Regions from separate parts of the Zooshikella ganghwensis genome, predicted to be linked through region 1. Evidence: predicted binding sites of a transcription regulator. Region 1 holds the regulator's gene; each other region holds the start of a gene.
The links. The regulator FNR, encoded in region 1, switches genes on or off when oxygen is low (the NO sensors DNR and NnrR bind a similar motif). The targets are predictions, from matches to a motif close to TTGATNTANATCAA.

Region 1 (5,981 bases):
ATTTTTTGTCCCCCAGCATTATGTACAAAGGCATCAACAGTCCCTTCACCACCGTCTGCAAGGGGAAATGAAGTAATTTGAGTATTAGGCGCTATTGAGTGAATTGCAGAGGTGCATGTTTGACATATTTCTAAGGCTGTCAGCGATCCTTTAAATGAATCCGGTGCAATTAAAATATGCATGGATCAGTCCCCGTAATAGCAGTTATGCTGCTTCGCTGTTATTTAAAATTAAAGTCTGATAATGCTGTATAAAAGATTCTAGATGGGCTTGGGGTCTAACATGATAAAAACGTCGCCAGCATTTGGCTAGCATATAAATGTTACTAGGCTCAGACTCAATAAAATTTTGGTTTCGCTTATATATTAACCAAGCTATTGCAGTAGCATATGATAAATTTGTGGCAAGTTCGGCATGAGGATTAGCAAGAAACTCGTGCTGGCTGGCCAATCCACGAATTTTACTCGCTAAGTCTGAGTGCTTAACTAAGTACCGGTCCCAAATATTTTTATGCATCATTGGTGTAATACAGTAGATGCCTAATGAACGTTGCTTATGACGCTTTAAGTAGAAGCCTAAACCACTTTCTTGAGCTGCTGTGCCCAGCAACAGGTTTTCGGCAAAAGGGGACCACATATCGATATAGTCTAATGTGGGTTTAATAACATAGTGGCGAAGTTCATCTGGACAGATTCCCATGGTCTCACTCTCTTATCGCAGCCCAAAATCTATATGGGAAGCCATGCATAATATTGACCAATCTACAGATAGGGCTGTTTATGGAAAGTAATAACTTGTTTTTATAATTACCTTTCCCATTAACCTAGCCTATTTTTTAAAAAAGTCACTGTAACGTATTGAGTTTATGATTTTTGCTCATGTGCATAGCAAAACTAGCCATTGAATTTACTCCTGTAAATCAAACAGCATTATTTTAGCCATGACCTCTCTGGATGATGGTGTCAATTATTCAAACAAGTATGTTTTTTTAAAGACAAAAGTATGACGGAAAGGTGAAGATTTGGATGGTATGGAGCTAGTTTGCCAAAAGATACGATGACCGTTTTGCTTATTAAAAAGCTGGAAAACAGCTTCCTACCAGGCGATTCGCCTGGCAGGATCGACTTTGGGTTGAGATAGGGGGCGGCTAAAACTTAAAATGCGCAGAGTGTAAACGTTGGAATATTGGCATCTTGCAGCTTTGTGCTACCACCTAAGTCAGGTAAATCAATAATCGCTGCGGCTTCATATACGTGAGCACCTAAACGCCTGATTAATGTAGCGGCAGCGAGTAGAGTTCCACCTGTTGCAATTAAATCATCAATAAGCAAGACAGAATTACCTGGATCCAGAGCTCCGCGCTGCACCTCAATGGTAGCTTGTCCATACTCTAGGTCATAGGTTTCAGTTTCAGTTTCTGCAGGAAGCTTACCTTGTTTACGAAGCAATACGAGTGGCTTGTTCAGTGCGTAGGCGATAACCGCTCCGGGCAAAAAACCACGCGCATCAAGGGCAGCAATATGGGTTATTTCTGTGTCAACATAGCGTTGTATCAAGCTATCGATGACCATACGGTGCGCTTTAGGTGACTGGAAAAGAGGAGTTATATCACGAAAGATAACTCCAGGCGCAGGCCAGTCATGTACACTACGAATCAGTGACTTAATGTAATATTCGTCAAAAATCATGAGGAGCGGGTTACTTATTGTTAGGTGTCAGTGCTGCCATTTTTTTTAACTTCAACAGGCTTTCCCCCTGCTAAAGAGCATAAGTTGATAGGGTCAACAACTTTGACTTCTTTACCGTTAGCGACAATTAAGCCATTTTTTTGGAAGCGGGTGAAAACGCGACTGACTGTTTCAACAGCAAGCCCTAGGTAGTTACCCATTTCATTGCGGGACATGGGAAGTCGAAAGGACTGAGAGGAGTACCCACGACGTCTAAACCGTGTTGCCAGATTGACTAAAAAAGTAGCAATACGCTCATCAGCATTTTTTTTGCTTAACAACAGCATCATTTGTTGATCTTCACGAATCTCTTTACTCATGATGCGCATTAATTGGCGGCGTAACTCAGGCAAAGATTCCGCAAGCTCATCTAAACGATCAAATGGAATTTCACAAACAGTGGTAGTTTCAATAGCTTGGGCAGAAACAGGATAGGCATCACTGTCAACACCACTCATTCCTACTAACTCACTAGGCAAATGAAAGCCTGTGATTTGCTCATCACCGTCATTAGTAGAGGTATAGGTTTTTAGCGCGCCAGAGCGAACGGCATAAATCGAAGCAAACTTATCTCCTTCAAGAAACAGGTGTTCTCCCTTGCGCAAAGGGCGTCCCCGCTTGATAATTTTATCAAGTAAATCAATATCTTCAGTGTTTAAAGCAATAGGCAGGCAAAGAGGCTGCAGGGCACAGTCTTTACAGGCCACCTGATTTAAGTGTTTTACAGTAGGTTTCGACGTCATGCTGTGAGGGCCTCTAATCAACTTCCGTCGTCATATATGTTTAATGCTAGTATCTGATTAGAGGCTATTGTAGGGGAAACTACTAAAAACTCCAACGGGAATTACTAAGATGCGTTCATATTACTTTTGAAAAGCGTGTTGTTTCATTATTTCTGGTTAAGTATTGGTCGAATACCATACATATATTGCGAATTAATAGTTGGCCTTTTGGGTTAACAGTAAGATTATCCTCATTAATAGTCAGCAAGCCATCCTCTGCCATCAGTTGTAAAGCGTCTAGCTCGTAAGCAAAATGCCGGTTAAAATCAATCCCAAACTGCTGCTCAATTTGCTGAGTGTTTAGCTCAAAGTGACAAATCAGCTGACTGATGACCTCTCTTCGCAGTGAGTCTTCTGTAGATAAAACAAAGCCACGCTGAAATGGAAAGGTGTTTTGATTGACCTGTTGGCTGTAGTTATCTAGCTTACTGTGGTTTTGCCAGTAAGTATCACCAACCTGGCTGATTGCAGAGCAGCCTAAACCAAGTAAGTCACACGCTTTATGCGTCGTATAGCCTTGAAAATTACGGTGCAGTTGCCCTGTGACTTTAGCTTCTGTCAGCTCATCATCAGGCAGTGCAAAGTGATCCATCCCGATATACACGTAACCAGCATTGATAAGGTGCTCAATGGTGTGCTTCAGAATAGAAAGCTTTTCAGCTGGTGAGGGTAGGTCTTTTTCACTGATACGACGTTGTGGTTTAAATCGCTCAGGGAGGTGTGCATAATTGAAGATTGAGAGACGATTAGGTGCCAGTTCAAGGACCTTATCTAAGCTTGTCAAAAAGCTTTGAGTGTTTTGATGAGGTAACCCATATATCAAGTCTACGTTCACTGACTTGAAACTTAATGTACGGGCAGCATCAATAACTGCTAATGTTTCTTCTTCGGTTTGAACTCTGTTTACTGCCTGTTGCACGACAGGGTTAAAATCCTGAATTCCCAGGCTAATTCGATTGAAGCCTAACTGACGCAAGTGGCCCATCGTTGCCCAGTCAGCTTCTCTTGGATCTATTTCTATTGAGTAATCAGCACTCGCATCATCAACAAGTTGGAAATAATCGTTTGTTTTTTCCATTAACTGTTGCATAAGTTCTAAGCTTAAGTAGGTAGGTGTTCCTCCTCCCCAGTGTAATTGTGTTACTTCTCGTTGACCAAAATATTCTGCATGAAAATGCATTTCGCGAATCAGGTTTTTAATGTAACTGACAGCCTGAGAACGTTGCTTTGTAACAACTTTATTACAAGCGCAGTAGTAACAAATATTAGCGCAAAAAGGTATATGAAAATAAAGTGAAAGAGGTGTATTTAGCTGCTTGCTTTGCTTTGCAGCATTCAAATAGTCAACCTCAGAGAATGGTGCAGTAAATTCAACGGCAGTAGGGTACGAAGTATACCTTGGACCGTTTACTGCGTAGCGGTGAATCAATTGACTGTCCCACTCAAGCGCTTGCACCATAATTAAAGCTGCCTCTCCTAATCATATTCAGGAGGTCAGTTTAGGTACGTTTGGTGTGGTTTGTCTTGATGTGCATCAAGCGCAATCTAGCTAGGTGCCAGTTAAAACAACTAATGCGACATATGATGTGTAATGGGGGTGTCATTATTTGGTAATAATGATTGAGTAATTGACATAAGCCAAGCTTGGTGAGGGCCGGGTATAGTCCAGCAACCAAAAAGAATAACAGAAATACCCAATAGCTGGCGAACACCATGGCTATTGAGCAAACGATGAAGCTGTTGAGCAAATAAACCTGAGGCTATCATGACAGGAAGTGTACCTAGTCCAAAGGCCATCATTAAGGTAGCAGCGTTCCAGGCACTGCCACTGGCAGCAGCCCAGGTTAGTGAACTATACACCAGTCCACAGGGCAACCATCCCCAAAGTCCACCCAAAACAAACGCGTGTTTGAATGATTTAAGAGGCATGAATTTTTGAGTGAGAGGTTTAATCTTCTGCCAAAGACGTCCACCAGCCTTTTCCAAATAGGTTAATCCACGCCACCAGTTTGCCAGGTATAGCCCCATTGCAACTAATAACAGTCCGGCTACAGTGCGTAGGCCTGTACCCAGCCCTAGCGACTGAATAGCCCAACCCAATGAGCCAAGTAATAAACCGGCCAGGGCATAGCTGATAATTCGGCCTAAGTTAAAAAGTGCAAGATAAATGCTTGAAGAGCTTCCTGAGGGAGTTGATAGTGCAAGTGCTCCCATTAAACCACCACACATGCCTAGGCAGTGACCTGCGCCAAATACCCCTAGCAGGAAGGCTGTGGTGAAACTACTAGCGTCAATCATTCGCTTTGTTTTCTGATGTTGATATTGATGTTGTGGTTTTTTGAGCAGAAGGTTCTTGATCAAAAAGGATGCTATGGCTTGGGCTTTCTAAGTCATCATATTGTCCATCATCAACTGCCCAGAAAAACGCCCACACAGCAACAGCTACAAAAATGAGTGCGAGAGGAATAAGTAAATAGATAATGTCCATAAATACACTTGTTCTCTTATCAGGGGACAGTCTCCAAAGGTGGTATTTGAGATGGTTGAGCTTGAGCAGTGCTGATGTTCAGAGAGCTGGTTGTTCGCGTCAAACGTAAAGCATTTGCGACAACAAGCAGTGAGCTGCTTGCCATACCAATGGCGGCCATCCAGGGCTGGATAATACCACAAGCGGCTAAAGGTAAAGCGACAATATTATAACTCAGTGCCCAGATTAAATTGGCTCGAATAGTATTACGGGTTTGTTTGGCAGTATCAAATACCGTGAGGAGACTGCTTAACTGGTTGTTTAGCAGGACAATATCAGAGGTATTTTGGGCTAAATCGCTACCACACCCCAATGACGCTGATACGTTTGCAGCTGCAAGAACGGGGACGTCGTTGATTCCATCGCCGACCATTAATACATTTTTACCCTGTTTTTGCAGAGTTTTTAGTTGGACAAGCTTATCTTCTGGCGTCATATTAGCTTGCCAGGATGATATTGACAGGGATTCTGCAACACGCTTAACGACAAGTGATTGATCGCCACTAAGCAAGCTAAGTTGCATGTTTTGCTGGTGTAAACCACTAATGGTGCGGGCGCTATCTGGCCGGAGGGTATCTGCCAGCTTTATCCAGCCTAACACTTCTTTTCTACTGGCAAAGAGAAGCCATTGTCCTGTTGGTTCTGGAGGCTCAAGTAAGGGAATGTTTAGCCATGAGCAAATGAATGCAGGTTTACCAACCCGGTATCGCTGTTCTGCTTGTGTTTCGATGCGCTTACTATGCATATTTGTTAGAGGGTAAGCGATACTGCCTTCAATACCATACCCTGGATGATTTGTGACATCTAGTGCACGAATCGGAGTTGTTCGTTCTGCAAACGTTTTAGCGATTGGGTGTTCAGAGTGGGCCTCAAGCGCAGCAACATAATCCAGGATTGCCTCTGCCGACAATGTCTTACTTGTGGGAATAACTTGCTCCAGAGTAA
Region 2 (5,981 bases), on a different contig from region 1:
TACTCAGCAAGATGAACAGCTTACTGCTAACCAAGCGCAGGTAAATACGCAGTCTGCAATTGCAAGTAGGGAAGAGGACACAGATGAAGAAAACAATAATGATGAAGAGAGCAGGGTACAACTTGCAGAAAGGAATCGGCGTAACTTATCAGTGTATGAGCAGTTTATTGAGCTTGGTTTAATCAAGGATCAAGTGGATAGGGGAATTGACTTGTCTACCTGATAAATATTTTAACTTCCCACCATTTTTCTCCTCCACGAGCAATCAAGTTTACGATTTTAGATTTAGATAAGTTTTTTCTAAACTAACTTGGTGCTATGACATTTCATTCGAACGACAGTTTGAAAAAATGACTAAAATGATGGTTAGCGTATCTGGAAATACACATGGCTTTAACTTGACAAGTTAAACTTGCCAACGTATGTTTCAAACAACTGTTTTATTATTTTTATGCTCAAATAACAACCAGTTAGAATCCTCCTGAAGCGCTATACATACATAATGTTGCAACAAACCAGGATAGACAAAAGCAACACACAAATTTGTAAAAACAAATAAAAACAAGAAGTAAACCAGAGTGAGGGGTTAGCACTATGCCAGAATTTAAAGCACCTTTACGTGATATTCGTTTTGTTAGAGATGAAGTGTTGGGTTATCCAGAGCACTACGCAACGATGCCTGGGTGTGAAGACGCAACACCTGATATGGTTAATGCGATTTTGGAGGAGGGAGCAAAGTTTTGTGAGCAAGTGCTAGCGCCATTAAATCTCTCAGGGGATGAAGAAGGTTGCAAGTGGAGTGCTGAGGGTGTAACAACGCCTTCAGGCTTCAAAGAAGCCTATAAACAATATGTAGAAGGTGGCTGGCCATCACTGGCCCATGAGCCTGAGTATGGTGGCCAGGGTTTACCTGAGTCTTTGGGCTTGGTGCTTAGTGAGATGGTTGGTGAAGCAAACTGGTCATGGGGTATGTATCCTGGCCTAAGCCATGGTGCAATGAATACGCTGTCTGCCCATGGCACAGAAGACCAAAAGCAAGTTTATTTGACCAAGCTGATTTCAGGTGAGTGGACTGGCACGATGTGCCTGACTGAGCCTCACTGTGGTTCAGACTTGGGCCTGCTGCGTTGTAAAGCTGACCCTAATGCTGATGGCTCATATCGTATTTCAGGTACCAAAATCTTTATTTCAGCGGGTGAGCATGACTTGGCTGATAATATTGTCCACATCGTACTTGCACGTTTGCCGGATGCCCCTGCTGGCACCAAAGGTATTTCTTTATTTATTGTGCCTAAGAGGCTGCCTAATGAGCAGGGTGAGCCAGGGGAGCGTAATGCAGTTCACTGTGGTTCCCTTGAACATAAAATGGGCATTCATGGTAACTCAACATGTGTTATGAACTTTGATGAGGCTACAGGTTATCTAATTGGTCCAGCGAATAAAGGCTTAAACTGTATGTTTACCTTTATGAATACAGCGCGCTTGGGTACGGGGCTTCAAGGTTTGGCACATACCGAAGTGGCCTTTCAGGGTGCTTTAACCTATGCCAAAGACCGTTTACAGATGCGTTCTTTGTCTGGTCCCAAAGCACCGGATAAACCTGCTGACCCCATTATTGTTCACCCTGATATTCGTCGTATGATTATGACGATCAAATCATTTGGCGAGGGTAATCGAGCGTTAGCCTATTACGCTGCGAAATTAGTCGATGTTGCTAAGCTTTCACCTGATGCCGAAATGAGAAATGAAGCTGAGCAACTGTTGTCTTTTATTACCCCTATAGCAAAAGCCTTTATGACTGAGGTGGGCTTTGAGGCAGCTAACTTAGGCCTGCAGGTTTATGGCGGTCATGGTTATATCCGTGAGTGGGGAATGGAGCAAAATGTTCGGGACTGCCGAATTGCGCTGTTGTATGAAGGAACAACGGGTATTCAAGCACTCGATCTGCTCGGACGTAAAGTGCTTATGACTCAGGGTGAAACACTGAAGCGCTTTACCAAAGTGGTTCATAAATTCTGTCAGGCTAATGCTGATGAAGAAGCTTTGCAGGAGTTTATTGGGCCATTGACTGAAATTAACAAAGAGTGGGGAGATATCACCCTGAAGGTGGGTATGGCTGCTATGCAAAACCGGGATGAAGTAGGTGCTGCAGCGGTTGATTACCTGATGTACTCCGGTTATGCCTGCTTGGCTTATTTCTGGGCTGATATGGCAAGAGTAGCCCAGGAAAAGTTAAAAGCGGGAACGACAGAAGAAAGCTTTTATAGCGCTAAAGTAAAAACCGCACGTTTTTACTTTAAACGGATTTTACCTCGTACCCAAATGCATAAAGCAGCGATACTATCAGGTGCTGATAATTTGATGGAAATTGCTGAAGACGAGTTTGGAGTTGAATAATTCAGTGATTTGTGTGCTTTTTACTAAAAGCACACTGCTATGTTCAAAGTGAAGTGTATAAAGATTTTGGTTTGGTAATTTTCATACAGCTCCTTTATCTTGCCCGCGTTTAGCGGGCTTTTTTTATTCTGTTTCATCTAAAATCATGAAGCCTAAAAATGTCGTACTCAACATAATAATGATGACTACAGGTAATAATAGTGTGCAAATAAGCATAAAAAATGTGGTAATGACCCAAATAATATAAACAAGCTGTTTTTTTGTTTCTTGATTTTTAGTGAGCTGATGACAAACTAAGTCATGCTGTAATGATTGGCATTTAAGAAGAGTACTTATACTGTGAATAATAACTAAGAACCATAACTTCATGATATGACTACTTGGGTTTGATGCTTTAAAGAACAAAAATAATTGATAAGTCTACGTTTTACAAAGAATGACAAGAAATAATAGTAAGCAGGCTTAATCGCTCAGCTTATATATTTGGTAGGTTAAAAACTAAAGTTGAGTCGTTATGGCGGTTATTGAGAATATATTTTCGGGAGCACACGGCACCATTTTTGTTAGACATGGACCATATGCTCCCGATGTAATAATGGGTTAATTAATATTGATCTCTACTGAACGAGTGGCTGGTTTTTCCATTTTAGGTAGATGTAAGTTGAGCATACCTTCGGTAAACTCAGCACGAATAGCACTGGTGTCAGTATCTTCAGGAAGGTGAAAGCTACGGGCAAAACTGCCATAAAAACGCTCTACGCGGTGATGCTTACGATTTTTCTCTTCTGACTCGTACTTCCTTTCCCCTTGGATCGTTAATACGCCTTCTTCGACTGTCACTTTGACATCTTCTTTTTTGATTTCTGGTAGTTCAGCTTTGATAAGGTACTCTTCAGCGGTTTCAATAATATCAACAGCGGGAGACCAGTCATTCACTTTCATTGCTTCCCGCCCCCCTGCTGGTGTTTGTGCAGATTTGCCAGACATGCGCTGATAACGATCAAGCAGTGTTTCGAGCTCGCTAAAGGGATTCCACGGAACCATACTCATGTTTTATTCCTCCATGAAATAACATAACCATCTATTAAGTAGAGTGTTAACAGGACCTAGTAAATCGTACTGTATTAGAAAATTGTTAAAATAATATTGATAAATATCATGCAATATTTTGCTGATAATTGTATGTAACACTACGCGTTAAATCAGAGAGTAGTTTGAGCAAATTATACCCTTCGTGATCGGTATATAATAATACTAATGAGTCATATTGCGACGAATACAATAAAAAAGTTTATAAGGTATTATAGTAATATTAGATATAGCTATTTCAAAGGATGGTTGAAAGCGTTGGAGTAGAGGTCACACTTATTATTATTTGATGTTAAGCATCAATAAAACACTACATAAAATGTATAGTGGTTAACTCCATTTGCGAACTATTTAAGTCGTCGCAGTGGATATGGATATACTAGAAAAACTTAATTTAATTTTTGCTGAGGTGCCATCATGGCTGAATATAATGCACCCTTAACCGATATTCGTTTTTTACTTAATGATGTCTTTAATTGTCAGACTAAGTGGCAATCTTGGCCGGCATTGAAAGAGCAAGTTGATAGTGATATTGCTGAAGCTATTTTGGAAGAAGGCAATAAGATTGCTGGAGGACTGCTGGCACCTCTAAACCAGTCAGGTGATAGCCAAGGTGTCGTTTGGCAAGAAGGTAAGGTTAAAACGCCACAAGGTTTCAAAGAGGCTTACCAAACGATTGCTGAGGGTGGATGGTTAGGTATTACAGGTAATCCCGAATTTGGCGGAATGGGAATGCCAAAAATGCTGTCTGTTCACTTTGAAGAAATGCTTTATGGGGCAAATAACTCACTGGCTTTATATTTAGTGTTAACAGTAGGGGCCTGTTTAGCCGTAGACTCACATGCTGATAATAAACTAAAACAACAGTTTTTACCTAAGATGTATTCTGGTGAGTGGGCAGGCTCTATGTGTTTAACTGAAGCACATGCAGGTTCTGACTTAGGTATTATTCGAACTAAAGCTGAGCCTAATAGTGATGGCACATATTCGATTACGGGGACAAAAATATTTATTACTGGTGGAGAGCACGATCTTACTGACAACATTATCCACTTAGTTTTAGCAAAATTACCTGATGCTCCTGCAGGATCTAGAGGGATATCGCTGTTTATTGTTCCCAAAATATGGGTGAACGAAGATGGCTCTTTAGGTGAGTTTAATCAGGTCAACTGTGGTTCTGTTGAGCATAAAATGGGAATAAAGGGCTCAGCAACGTGTGTACTAAACTTTGATGGTTCACGAGGGTTTCTAGTAGGTGAAGCAAACAAAGGTTTAATGTACATGTTCACCATGATGAATTATGAGCGACTCTCCATTGGTATTCAAGGTATTGGTTGTGCTGAAGCTTCCTATCAAATTGCTGCAAATTATGCCAAAGACCGGTTACAAGCAAGATCACCTACTGGAGTAAAATGTGCTGACAAGTATGCTGATCCCTTATTGGTTCATCCTGATGTACGACGAATGCTACTTAATATGAAAGCTTTAACTGAGGGTGCTCGGATATTTTCCACATATGTAGCCTTGCAGTTAGACACAGCTAAATACAGCCAAGATAAAACTGAGCAGAAAAAGGCAAAAGACTTTGTAGCACTCATGACGCCTGTTGCTAAAGCCTTCTTTAGTGATATGGGCTTAGATGCTTGTGTTTTGGGGCAGCAAGTCCTTGGCGGGCATGGTTATATCTCTGAGTGGGGGCAGGAGCAGCTCGTTCGCGATGTACGCATTGCACAAATTTACGAAGGCACAAATGGTATTCAAGCACTTGATCTCGTAGGGCGTAAAGTCGTTGCTAATGGTGGTCAGTATGTTGCTGAATTTGTGGTAGAAATGCGTGAGTTCATAGAGCAGCAACAGAGTGAAGCTATGCATACGTATTTGAAACCACTACAAAATGCCATTGCTACATTGGAAAAAGTGACCGCTTGGGTGATTGATAAATCAAAAAATAATCCAAATGAAGTGGGTGCTGCTTCTGTTGAGTATTTACACTTGTTTGGCTATGTAGCCTATGCATATATGTGGGCAAAAGTTGTTGTGGTAGTAACGCATAAATCTGATAAGGACAATGCTTTTTATGATGCTAAATTGAAAACAGCTCGCTATTACTTTAATAAGTTATTACCACGTATTTATGGACTCGAGCAGTGTATTATGGCTGGCAGTGAAGATTTATTTTCACTTGATGATGAGCAGTTTTAAACTATAACACTCAGCTTAACTGATGATAGCGAAGGGTATACCATCGCTATCATCAAGTTAAAGAATTAATAAGGCCAACAATTCCAATCTAACCATGAGCAACTATTATCTGTCTCTGGCGTAGGTGGCGTTGTTGTATCTTCATCAAGCAATGATTTGGCTTTTTTGACTGCGGCGCCTGCATCAATTATTCCAGTACCACACCCGTATTTTTTACAAAGAGTTGCATTGGCTGAAAATACTTTTGCCGTGTCTTTTAAAATCTGCTTTGTGGTTGTCGGCGTCAACTTAGG
Region 3 (5,981 bases), on a different contig from region 1:
CACCCAAAAATGCATTCGCAAAAGCAATACCCGCCATTGTCGCTGCATAATGTACTTTCGCTCGCGCTTTAGGGTTCTTAGCACCTTCGGCATACGAGTCAGGTAAGTATTTAAATAATAGGCGAATAGCTTCTAATGCTTGACCGTTAGTATACTCATTGGCAAATACAGAGGCATAGGCTTCTAAGGCGTGAGTTAAAGCGTCCACACCACCAAATGCAGTCAATGATTGTGGCATGTTCATCACCAGGTCAGGGTCAATAATCGCCATGTCTGGTGTTAACTCATAGTCAGCAATAGGATACTTGATACCAGTTGAAGTATCAGTTACCACCGCAAAAGGAGTCACTTCTGAGCCTGTACCTGAAGTAGTAGGAATAGCCACCATCTTCGCTTTAATACCCAATTTAGGGAATGTATAAATACGTTTACGGATATCCATAAAGCGCAGAGCTAAATCTTCAAAGCGAACTTCAGGGTATTCGTACATCACCCACATAATTTTGGCGGCATCCATTGGTGAACCACCACCCAACGCAATGATTACATCAGGTTTAAAGGCGTTCATCATTTCAACACCTTTATTTACAGTAATCAGCGATGGATCTGCTTCAACTTCATAGAAAACTTCAGTTTCCAAGCCAATACGACCAAGAACATCAGTTACTTGATCAACGTACCCGCTATTGTATAGGAAAGGGTCAGTAACAATAATGGCACGCTTGCGGTCTTTCAGCTCTTCAAGGGCAACAGGCAGTGCACCATTTCGGAAATAGATGTCTTTAGGGATTTTGTGCCACAACATATTTTCTCGCCGACATGCAACTGTTTTGACGTTAATAAGGTGTTTAACACCCACGTTTTCACTGACAGAGTTTCCTCCCCAGGAGCCACAGCCTAATGTCAATGAAGGTGCTAGACGGAAGTTATACAAGTCACCAATCGCACCCTGAGAAGCAGGCATATTGACTAGAATACGTCCAGTCTTCATTGCTTTACCAAAAACATTGATACGGTCTTGGTTAGCGAACTGATCGGTATAAAGCACAGAAGTATGACCAATACCACCAAGCTCAACCAAAGCAACTGCTTTAGCTACTGCATCATCGTAGTTTTTAGCACGATACATCGCCAGTGTTGGTGATAGTTTCTCATGCGCAAATGGCTCTTCTGTAGCAGTAGAGTCACACTCAGCAATCAAAATTTTAGCTTCTTTAGGAACCTCTACACCACCAATTTCAGCCACTTTCCAGGCTGGCTGGCCAACAATGGCTGGGTTCATGTTGCCATCGATAAGCACCTTGGCACCGACACTTTTCTTTTCATCTTTAGATAAGATGTAAGCACCGCGTGCTTGGAACTCACGCTTAACTTCTTCATATACACTATCAACCACGATAACAGATTGCTCAGAGGCACAAATCACGCCGTTATCAAAGGTTTTACTCATAATGATTGAACTAACAGCCATTTTGACCGCTGCAGTTTCATCAATCACCGCAGGAGTATTACCTGCACCTACACCAATCGCTGGTTTACCAGAAGAGTAAGCAGCCTTCACCATACCTGGGCCACCTGTTGCCAGAATCATATTGATATCTGGGTGACGCATTAAATGCTGTGACAGCTCTACAGAAGGCTCATCGATACAAGCAACGATGCCTTTAGGAGCACCCGCTTTTTCTGCTGCTTCACGGACAATACGTGCAGCAAGTGCAGTGGACTTTTTAGCACGAGGGTGTGGTGAGAAAATAATACCGTTGCGGGTTTTTAACGCTAACAGTGCTTTAAAAATAGCGGTAGAAGTAGGGTTTGTGGTAGGAACGACACCCGCAATCAAGCCAATAGGCTCAGCCACTTTCATGATGCCGTAAGTTTTGTCTTCTTCAAGAACACCACAGGTCTTGTCATCTTTGTACTGGTTGTAGATATACTCAGAAGCAAAGTGGTTTTTAATCACTTTATCTTCGGCAATACCCATTCCAGTTTCTTCTGCTGCAGCTTTTGCTAACTTAACACGCTGGTCGTTAGCCGCTAATGCAGCAACGCGGAAGATTTCGTCAACTTGCTCTTGAGTAAAATTAGCATAGGCTTGCTGTGCTTCTTTTACTTGAGCGATTAACTTATCCAGCTTATCGAGGTTACTGACACTCATGTCGTACTCCTATTAAAACTAAAAACGCAAAATAAAAATTCTTTTCAGCACCTGGCTTGAGCTGTTTGCTAGCGGTTTTCATTCAGGAGTGCTTTATTTAAGACAAGTCTAGTACAGTTCTATAGCTGCAAACTTGATACATGTCATTTTGTAGTAAACTTACCAAAACAATGCATAAATAAAGCAAAACTTTCGTTTTAGAACGTTACTTTGATGTGATATTCCGAAAAAATAGCCTGTAGTTTCAGCAACGTTTCCTTTGGTGGTGGCTCAACACCCACTAATGGATAGCGGTCACCAAACGCTTCCCATTTATGCTTACCTAATTCGTGATAGGGCAATAACTCAACTTTTTCCACGTTACTCATCGGTTGGATAAATTCAGCCATTTGCCTAGCTGTTTGCTCATCATCTGTATAGCCTGGTACAACCACTAAACGAATCCATGCGGGAATACCTTTTTCTGCTACATATTGAGCAAACTTCAGTGTTTTCTTGTTACTCACACCAGTCAGTGCTTTGTGACGCTTATCATCTACCTGTTTAAGATCCAACAATACCAAGTCAGTATGCGCAAGCAGTTCGTCTAACTCCTGATTATATTTAGTAGCATAACCATTGGTATCCAAGCATGTATGAATTTTTTCTTTTTTAAGCGCGGTAAACAAAGCTTTAACGAATGGTACCTGCAACAAAGGCTCACCGCCTGTCACCGTTACTCCTCCGTTAGAGGCTTCCATAAACGGTTTATAGGCAACTATTTCTTTTACTAAGTCACCAGCTGCTTTTTTCTGCCCCCCTTCAAGATCCCAGGTATCTCGGTTATGACAGTATTTACAACGAAACAAACAGCCCTGTAAAAACACTACATAACGTGTTCCAGGACCATCAACCGTTCCAAAACTATCCACCGAGTGGACATTACCCGACACTTGTAGAGGGTCTACAGTGATAGAGTCTTTAAAAGGATAGATAAGTTGTGTCATTCGCCACCTAATACAACGGGCATTGATCGGCTCACTCCACGATAGAACAAAGCCAAATACAGTTATGCTGAAGTTAGTCTATACCATCTTCACGCAACCTTCAGACACTAAGAAGCAGGGCTTTGCCCTGCTTCTTAGGAACGAGATAATCTTCAGAGATTACATTCTGGCATGGAATGTCCGAGAAATAACATCCATTTGCTGCTCACGTGTCAACTTAACAAAGTTTACAGCGTAACCTGACACACGAATAGTCAATTGTGGATACTGATCTGGATGTTCCATTGCATCCATTAAGGTTTCTTTATTTAACACATTGACGTTAACATGATGACCACTGGCTTTGAAGTAACCATCAAGCATCGCACTTAGGTTTGTCACTTGAGCGTTTTTATCTTTACCTAAACCTCCAGGTACTAAAGACATGGTATAGGAAATACCATCTTCAGCATCATTGTATGGCAGCTTAGATACAGACAGTAATGACGCTAGCGCACCTTTTTCATCACGACCATGCATGGGGTTCGCACCAGGAGCAAAAGGTTCACCCGCCTTACGCCCGTCAGGTGTAGTACCTGTTTTCTTACCATAGACAACATTAGAAGTAATGGTCAGGATAGACTGAGTCGGTACAGACTTGCGATAAGTTGGGTTCTTACGTACGTGCTCCATAAAGCGATGTACAACATCCACTGCGATTTGGTCAACACGGTCATCGTTGTTACCAAACTTAGGAAAATCGCCTTCAATCTGGTAATCAATGACATATCCTTCATCATTGCGTACTGGCTTCACTTTCGCGTATTTAATCGCTGCCAGTGAGTCCGCCACAATAGATAGGCCAGCAATACCACAAGCCATCGTACGGTACACATCACGATCATGCAGGGCCATCAGAGCAGTTTCATAGCTATAACGGTCATGCATATAGTGGATAATATTCAAAGACTTAACGTACTGATTCGCAACCCAATCCATGTAATGGTCAAAGCGCTCCCAGACTTTATCAAAATCCAGGTATTCATCAGCCATTACTTCCATTTTTGGTCCTACTTGCAAACCAATTTTCTCATCCATACCACCGTTGATAGCGTAAAGCATAGTTTTAGCAAGGTTACAGCGAGCACCAAAGAACTGCATTTGCTTACCAATACGCATTGCTGATACACAGCAGGCAATACCATAGTCGTCACCAAACTTAGGACGCATTAGGTCGTCACTTTCATACTGGATCGAGCTGGTATCGATAGATACTTTAGAACAGAAGTTTTTAAAGTTTTTCGGTAACTGCTCAGACCATAAGACTGTCAGGTTAGGCTCAGGTGCTGGTCCCAAGTTATAAAGTGTATTTAGGACACGGAATGAGTTTTTAGTGACCAACGTGCGGCCATCTTCACCCATACCACCGATAACTTCTGTTACCCAAGTAGGATCACCGGAGAACAGTTGATCATACTCAGGTGTTCTTAAAAAGCGTACCATGCGTAATTTAACAACCAAGTCATCTATCATTTCTTGCGCTTCAGACTCAGTCAAAGACCCATTGTCAATATCACGCTTAATGTAAATATCTAAGAAAGAAGAAATACGGCCAATACTCATGGCAGCACCATTTTGAGACTTAACCGCTGCCAAGTAAGCAAAATAAGTCCACTGAATCGCTTCACGTGCTGTCACTGCAGGGCGAGAGATGTCAAAGCCATAGCTCTGTGCCATCACTTTCATATCTTTCAACGCTTGGACTTGGTCAGACAGCTCCTCACGCAAGCGCATCACATCTTCATCAAAAGAATCTGGGTTAAGGTCAGCTTTCTGCTGCTGCTTGTCCTCAATTAAGCGATCAATCCCATATAACGCTATACGACGGTAGTCACCAATAATGCGGCCACGTCCATAGGCATCAGGTAAGCCTGTAACGATACCGGCTTTACGACACTTCAGAATTTCAGGGGTATAAACATCAAACACGCCCTGGTTATGAGTCTTACGGTATTTTGTGAAAATTTCAGAAACCTGAGGCGAAAGCTCACGGTCATAAGCTTGGCAAGAAGCTTCAACCATACGAATACCACCATTTGGCATAATGGCACGTTTTAAGGGCTTTTCAGTTTGCAGACCAACAATAACCTCAAGGTCTTTATCAATGTAACCTGCAGGGTGAGAAGTAATATTAGAGACGACCTCAGTATCAAAGTCTAAAGGGCCACCTTTAGCATTTTCCTGCTTCATCAACTCAAGCACTTTTTCCCACAGCTTTTGAGTACGCTCAGTAGGACCTGCAAGGAAGCTATCATCACCTTCATAAGGTGAATAGTTTTTCTGAATAAAGTCACGAACATTAACAGCAGTCTGCCAGTCACCGCCATTAAACCCTTGCCAAGGATCAGGCAAATCACTACCTACATTCGCTGTAGCAAGATCATCTTTATACATGGTTATACCCTCGTATTTTTTCTAAAAGTTGCCTGATACCACTTATCTCATCAGTTGATGATGATAAGTAATACCCCAAATTCGTTGCATACATATAAAACACAGCTGTAGATTGCCTTTGAGCTTAGGCCATGAAACCAAGATACTAGAGAAAAAAGTGATGAAAAATGACGTATCTACTTGTCTATAAGCTCTAATGACGGCACGCACAGCTAAATTTGCTACAGCAAGAACAGATAGCAGATGCTCTAAACTTAGCATAGTAAGGATCTGCCTAGAGTTTGAATACTTTGAATGAACAATCTGAAATAAGCAGAGACACTGCTTAGACACAGAGGTCAAGTGACTGAATACTGTTTGAGCAACACATTGCATGATCCACATGATGATAGCTGGCCTCTCTACCT
Region 4 (5,981 bases), on a different contig from region 1:
CAAGTCACCTTATTTACACTTGCATAGATTTGATCCAACAGCTGTTACCGGGCTAAGCCAGTTTGAAATAAGATCAATCACAGCGACTATTAGCGAGCGTTTTCAAAGTATGTTAAATAATTAAAACTATAATTTTGCTTATTTACTAGTTTACAAGGGATAATTTCCTAAAGCAGAAGGCCATCCTTGACTTCTACTGCTTACAGCACCTCAATGAAAGGATTGACAGTATTCAACGTATTTATATAGATGAAGACTTTAGATATTTCGAAAAAAGTACATTATACTCTTCGTATTAGGCATAAATAACAACAACGTTAAAGCAAAGGAGGTTGGAATACTTCAATCATTACTTTTTCACCAGCCACCATACTTTCTTGGTTCTCATCTAACACAATAAAACAGTTAGCGCCTACTAAAGATGACATGATTGCACTTCCCTGCTTCCCTGTTGGTGTTACTAATAACTCACCTTCATTGTTCGATGTATAATGGCTACGGATGTATTCTGTACGGCCTTGTCGCTTCTTCAATGGGTGTGTAAGTGTTGCACATAAATAGTTTGGAGGAAGATACTCTCCACCCGTCATTTTTACCATCGCTGGTAATGCCAATTTGTAAAACGTAACCAAAGCAGATACCGGATTACCCGGTAATCCCAAAAACAAAGCGTTTGACAGCCAGCCATATGCGAAAGGTTTACCTGGCTTAATCGCTACCTTCCAAAGGTGTAATTCACCCAGCTCACTAATAATATCTTTAATATAATCAGCCTCACCAACAGAAACACCTCCTGAGGTGATAATAACATCACACTGGTTATTTGCTTTAATTAAAGTGTCTTTTATCAATTGAACATTATCAGCAATAATACCAAAATCATGAACATCACATCCCATATTCGAAAGTAACGCATTCAACATGTAGCGATTACTATCGTAAATATCCCCCAAATGGAGTGTTGTACCTAATGCTTTAAGTTCATCACCCGTAGATAATAATCCAACCTTTAACTGTCGATAACCGGTGACAGTTGAAATACCTTGCGCTGCCAAAAAGCCAATATCTGCTGCCGAGCATTGATGTTTTGCGGGTAATAATATCTTTCCTTGCTTTATATCTTCACCTTTTAAGCGAACGTGATCACCTTGCTTCACCTCTCCAGAAAATATGACTTTATCAGAACGCTTATCACACAACTGCTCTTGCATAATGACTGTATCTGCTCCAGTTGGTATGGGGGCTCCAGTCATAATGCGTACACATTGCCCTTTTTCAACAGATCTAGTATATGGCTTACCTGCCAGCGCAGTACCAACGACTGTTAAAGGTTGACCTGACTGATAATCTGCAAACCTAACTGCATACCCATCCATAGCAGAATTATGCCAAGCAGGGTTGTCCATTAGAGCATAGATAGGTTGCGCTAGATAACGATGTAATGCTTGAGGCAGTGGAAGCTCCTCATATTCAGCATGAGGCTTAACTGCCGCTAACAGCTTATTGAGGGCATCATTAACAGAGATTAATCCAGGTTGGTCACAACAACTCATTTACGTTTCCTTGCCAAGATTCTTATGGATAACTCGCTTCAGTCAACTATTAACTTCTTTTTTGTTTATTAATTACCCACACTGCTGCTTCAACACGTGAACGCATATTAAGTTTTTTTAATAAATGTTTCACATGCACTTTCACTGTTCCATCAGAAATACCTAATTCACGCGCAATTGTTTTATTGCTATACCCTTGGGCAATTCGCATTAATATCTCATATTCACGACTGGTTAAAGAAGCTAAAAGATTTTCATCTGTCTGGTCGGGCTTACGAAGCGCTGTAGCTAACACTTCAGCTAAACGCTCACTAATCACCATTTTACCAAGAACAGCCTGCTTTATTTTATCGAGAATATCTTCAGGCTCCATATCCTTTAGTAAGTAGCCATCTGCACCTGCTCGTATACACTGAATAACATCAGCCTCATTATCAGAGACCGTAAGCATAATAATTCGTGCAGTCACACCTTGATTACGCATCATTCGAAGTGTTTCTATACCATCAAGCCCTTGCATATTCAAATCTAACAAAATCAGGTCAGGCTCACTATGTTTGACCATGTCAAGCGCATCTTGCCCGCGGCTAAACTCACCAATAATCTGTAGACTATCTTCTAACTCAAGTAATTGTTTTAACCCTTTTCTAAATAAAGGGTGGTCATCGACCATTAAAATAGTAGCAACTTCAGAAGACATTACGTTGGTCTCTAAGTAGTTCTATAATAGCTATACCCTTCACGAATCGTTACAGACCAGACTAGCCCCGCTAAAAATCCTTCGTTTTGGGTATATAATTAATATCATCAAAAATTCGCATAATCGCTTTCACTCAAACGATGATAAACCTTTGATCTGTGTCAGCATTATGCTAAATACCAATTATAGTGGATAAATTGCTTTATCCCTTATGTAAATAGTTTTATACCTCTTAATTGGTATTTTTATTTTTGTATTTCATGTTATCAAATAAACATATCCTGTTCTACATACTGTCATACAGTTTACTTAAGCCCTTACTAATACAAAAATCTAACCGTCTTATATTGAAAAAATAATACATGCAGTCTACCTATTCCTGGGCATTGTCCCTTACTTACCATCCTCTCATAGTGAGTTTACATTTCGTCACGCCTCATGAGTGGGGGAGATCACTATGACAGATATAACACACTGGAACCCTGAAGATACCCAGCAATGGGAAGCATCAGCAAAAAATATTGCAACAAGAAACCTTTGGATTTCTATTCCATCATTGCTGTGTGGCTTTGCAGTCTGGTTATACTGGGGCGTTATCACAGTTCAAATGTTGAACCTAGGCTTTCCTATTGCTAAAGCGGAACTTTTTACCCTGATGGCTATTGCCGGCTTAACAGGTGCAACCTTACGCATACCGAGTAGTTTTTTTATTCGTTTATGTGGTGGTCGAAATACTATTTTCTTTACGACGGCGTTGTTAATTATTCCGGCCTTAGGAACAGGAATGGCCCTGCAAGATAAAAATACTCCGCTTTGGGTATTCCAGCTTTTAGCACTTTTATCTGGAATAGGTGGGGGTAATTTTGCCTCTTCAATGTCAAACATTAGCTTTTTCTTTCCTAAAAAAAAGCAAGGTCTTGCCCTGGGTCTCAATGCGGGACTAGGGAATTTTGGTGTAACAACAATGCAAATTATTGTTCCTTTATTTATGACCTTTGGTGCTTTTGGTACATTAGGCGGTGAGCCAATGGTATTAATTAACGGCTCAGGAACCCTGATAGGAAAAATCCCAGCAGGCTCAGAAACCTGGATTCAAAATGCTGGCTACGTCTGGCTGCTGCTACTTATTCCTCTGGCCTTTTTAGGCTGGTTTGGTATGAATAATTTATGTACTCCTGAAGTATCACCAGACATAGGCAATGCATCAAGTGCATTTACCAAGATAACCTTTATGTTTCTTATCGGTTTTCTAACCGCTGGTGTTGGGTTATGGCTGATGCTGCCAGAAACTGCAAATGGCTCTGGCTGGGGGATTCCCAAAGAAATTGTTCTCATTGGTATTATCACTGTGACCGTGTTTGCCTTGAAAAGTTTGCCTGGACAAATAAAAACCAGCCTGTCACGGCAATATAAGATTTTTAATAATAAGCATACCTGGATTATGAGTATCATTTACACCATGACCTTTGGCAGCTTTATTGGTTTTGCAGCAGCCTTTCCATTAGCGATCAAAGTCATATTTGGTTATAGCCATATTATGACTGACGGCCAGATGACCCATGATACCGTAAACCCTAATGGTCCAAGTGCACTCATGTATGCATGGATGGGACCCTTTATTGGTGCGCTCATTCGTCCTGTCGGTGGTTGGATAGCAGACAAGGTAGGTGGTGCAATAGTAACGCAATTCTGCTCAATTATTATGGTTGTCAGTGCACTAGGTGTCGCCTATTACATGCAAGCTGCATATAATTCAGCAACACCTGAAAATTACTTTGTGCCCTTTTTTATTTTATTCCTTGCTCTATTCACCGCAACAGGCATAGGAAATGGTTCCACCTTTCGCACCATTGCAATCGTTTTCCCTAAAGAGCAAGCGGGTCCTGTTCTGGGCTGGACATCTGCAATAGCTGCTTATGGAGCATTTTATATTCCGCAAGTAATAGGTGAGCAAATCACTGCCACTACGCCTGAAGTCGCTTTAATTGGTTTCGCAATATTTTATGCTATCTGCGTAGTCATCAATTACTGGTTTTATTTACGTAAAAATGGAGAGTTTTATAACCCTTAGTTTACTCTAGAAATAGTGCATTTTTTGAGTCCCCCTATAGCCTGCTTTGAGAGTACACTTTCTCAAAGCAGGCTATAAAGCACCACATCACCCCTTTTCCTGAAGGCAAAATGGTATAAACTCAAAGAAAACACCCGTTCCTCCTTGCTCTAACCGCTTAATCTCCAACACACCTTTTAAATGCCGACTGCGTTCTCTCATGATAGCCAAACCATAATGATTTAATTTTTCAGGAGATTCACTAATTCCCACCCCATTGTCTATCACAGAAATTTTTATATGTTGATCATCATTAACAACCAACGACACCAATAATTTATTGCCTAAAGAATGATGTATTGCATTTTGCATCGCTTCACGAATCAGTTGCAAAAGATGAATTTCTTCATTCGGTGTAAGTGGTAAATGTTGTATCTGATAATCCAGTTGAACTTCAAAGCCAGCATGTTGGTCGTAAGTCTGCTTCACTGTTTGAGCTAAAGCCGCCTGTAATCCTTTTTCTGGAATCTGCAATCGAAATGTTGTTAGCAACTCCCGAAGTTGTTGGTACGCAGAGGTAATTCCCTCTCGCAGCTCAATGACAATATCACTGATATGAGAAGGCTGCTCCTCCGTTGGCAAAGCGCGTTTTAACCGAGTAACCTGAATCTTTAAATAAGATAACGCCTGTGCTAAAGAATCATGTAACTCACGAGCAATCACTGTTCGTTCATTCATTAACGCTATACGTCGCTCCTGGTATAATTGACCTCGCAAGCTAAGTGCCACCGCAACCTGACTGGCAAATGAATTGATTAATTGCTCCTCCCAGGGTTGTAACTCACGATTTTCACTCATAGTAAACACTAATACGCCATAATTATTACCATCTTTTATTAAAGGAAATCGCACTTTGGTACAACCATCTTTTGATGAGAGGGTCAGTTCTGAATGCATGCATTCTTCACAATCTAAAGGAAGACAAGCATTTTCAATCGTATGTGTCTTATAGTGTTCGTAGGGAATTTGCGCATCTATCGTTTTTAAACAAAGATCAATAGCATTCACATTAATAATTCTTGCCAAGCTTTCCAGCCACTGCTTGAAAAAATTGTGGCCTTCACTCTTCTCATTAATGTCTCGTGCAACCTGATACAAAAAATTTAATGACTGATTACTTTGATTTAATGCTTTAGTCTTAGCTTCAACACGTTGTTCTAATTTAGCGTACATTTGAGAAATATCGACACACATTTTATTTATTGTTTTAGCCAACAATCCCAACTCATCATCATGACTTACTTTGATATTTTGCGAAAAATTACCCAAGCCTATTTTATGCGCACAATGAGTTAGATGCTGTAAAGGCAGCACAACATGTTGCTGAAAAATTTTTACAGAAAAATAGGCTAAACATGTTGTTGCAAGCAACGCTATAATCTGAACCAAACGTAATGTATCTATTTTCTTTTCCGCCAGCCGTTGATACAAATGTACGAGCTTATCAATTTCTACCACAAAGCTTTCTATTTTATGTTGCAAAAAATTTAGTTGTAATGAGTTCCAAGAATAAGTCTCTTTCTCAATTTGCTTTTTGATATCCGAGAACCACTGCTGCTTCACAACGTGATACTGTTTACTGAGAGCTGTCGTTTCTCCCTTAACCTCCTGTAATAAA

Region 2: KHS79_RS08530 (Hsp20/alpha crystallin family protein) is a predicted target of FNR. The motif match lies at 3,544-3,557, and genes of this name have one in related genera.
Region 3: adhE (bifunctional acetaldehyde-CoA/alcohol dehydrogenase) is a predicted target of FNR. The motif match lies at 2,289-2,302, and genes of this name have one in related genera.
Region 4: narL (two-component system response regulator NarL) is a predicted target of FNR. The motif match lies at 2,405-2,418, and genes of this name have one in related genera.

The regions. Positions count from the first base shown of each region.
Region 1 is NZ_JAEVHG010000001.1:659,834-665,814, forward strand. It holds gene KHS79_RS02955 (glycerate kinase family protein) at 1-182, opposite strand, end outside; gene KHS79_RS02960 (hypothetical protein) at 205-699, opposite strand; gene KHS79_RS02965 (adenine phosphoribosyltransferase) at 1,155-1,688, opposite strand; gene fnr (fumarate/nitrate reduction transcriptional regulator Fnr) at 1,709-2,470, opposite strand; gene hemN (oxygen-independent coproporphyrinogen III oxidase) at 2,586-3,968, opposite strand; gene KHS79_RS02980 (sulfite exporter TauE/SafE family protein) at 4,079-4,807, opposite strand; gene ccoS (cbb3-type cytochrome oxidase assembly protein CcoS) at 4,800-4,997, opposite strand; gene KHS79_RS02990 (heavy metal translocating P-type ATPase) at 5,017-5,981, opposite strand, start outside.
Region 2 is NZ_JAEVHG010000004.1:194,807-200,787, forward strand. It holds gene KHS79_RS08515 (putative metalloprotease CJM1_0395 family protein) at 1-223, shown strand, start outside; gene KHS79_RS08520 (acyl-CoA dehydrogenase C-terminal domain-containing protein) at 595-2,397, shown strand; gene KHS79_RS08525 (hypothetical protein) at 2,521-2,766, opposite strand; gene KHS79_RS08530 (Hsp20/alpha crystallin family protein) at 2,998-3,447, opposite strand; gene KHS79_RS08535 (acyl-CoA dehydrogenase C-terminal domain-containing protein) at 3,904-5,688, shown strand; gene KHS79_RS08540 (S8 family peptidase) at 5,754-5,981, opposite strand, start outside.
Region 3 is NZ_JAEVHG010000008.1:136,922-142,902, reverse strand. It holds gene adhE (bifunctional acetaldehyde-CoA/alcohol dehydrogenase) at 1-2,155, opposite strand, end outside; gene pflA (pyruvate formate lyase 1-activating protein) at 2,353-3,141, opposite strand; gene pflB (formate C-acetyltransferase) at 3,301-5,574, opposite strand.
Region 4 is NZ_JAEVHG010000002.1:298,992-304,972, forward strand. It holds gene KHS79_RS05115 (hypothetical protein) at 1-124, shown strand, start outside; gene moeA (molybdopterin molybdotransferase MoeA) at 318-1,553, opposite strand; gene narL (two-component system response regulator NarL) at 1,603-2,253, opposite strand; gene KHS79_RS05130 (MFS transporter) at 2,711-4,324, shown strand; gene KHS79_RS05135 (histidine kinase) at 4,412-5,981, opposite strand, start outside.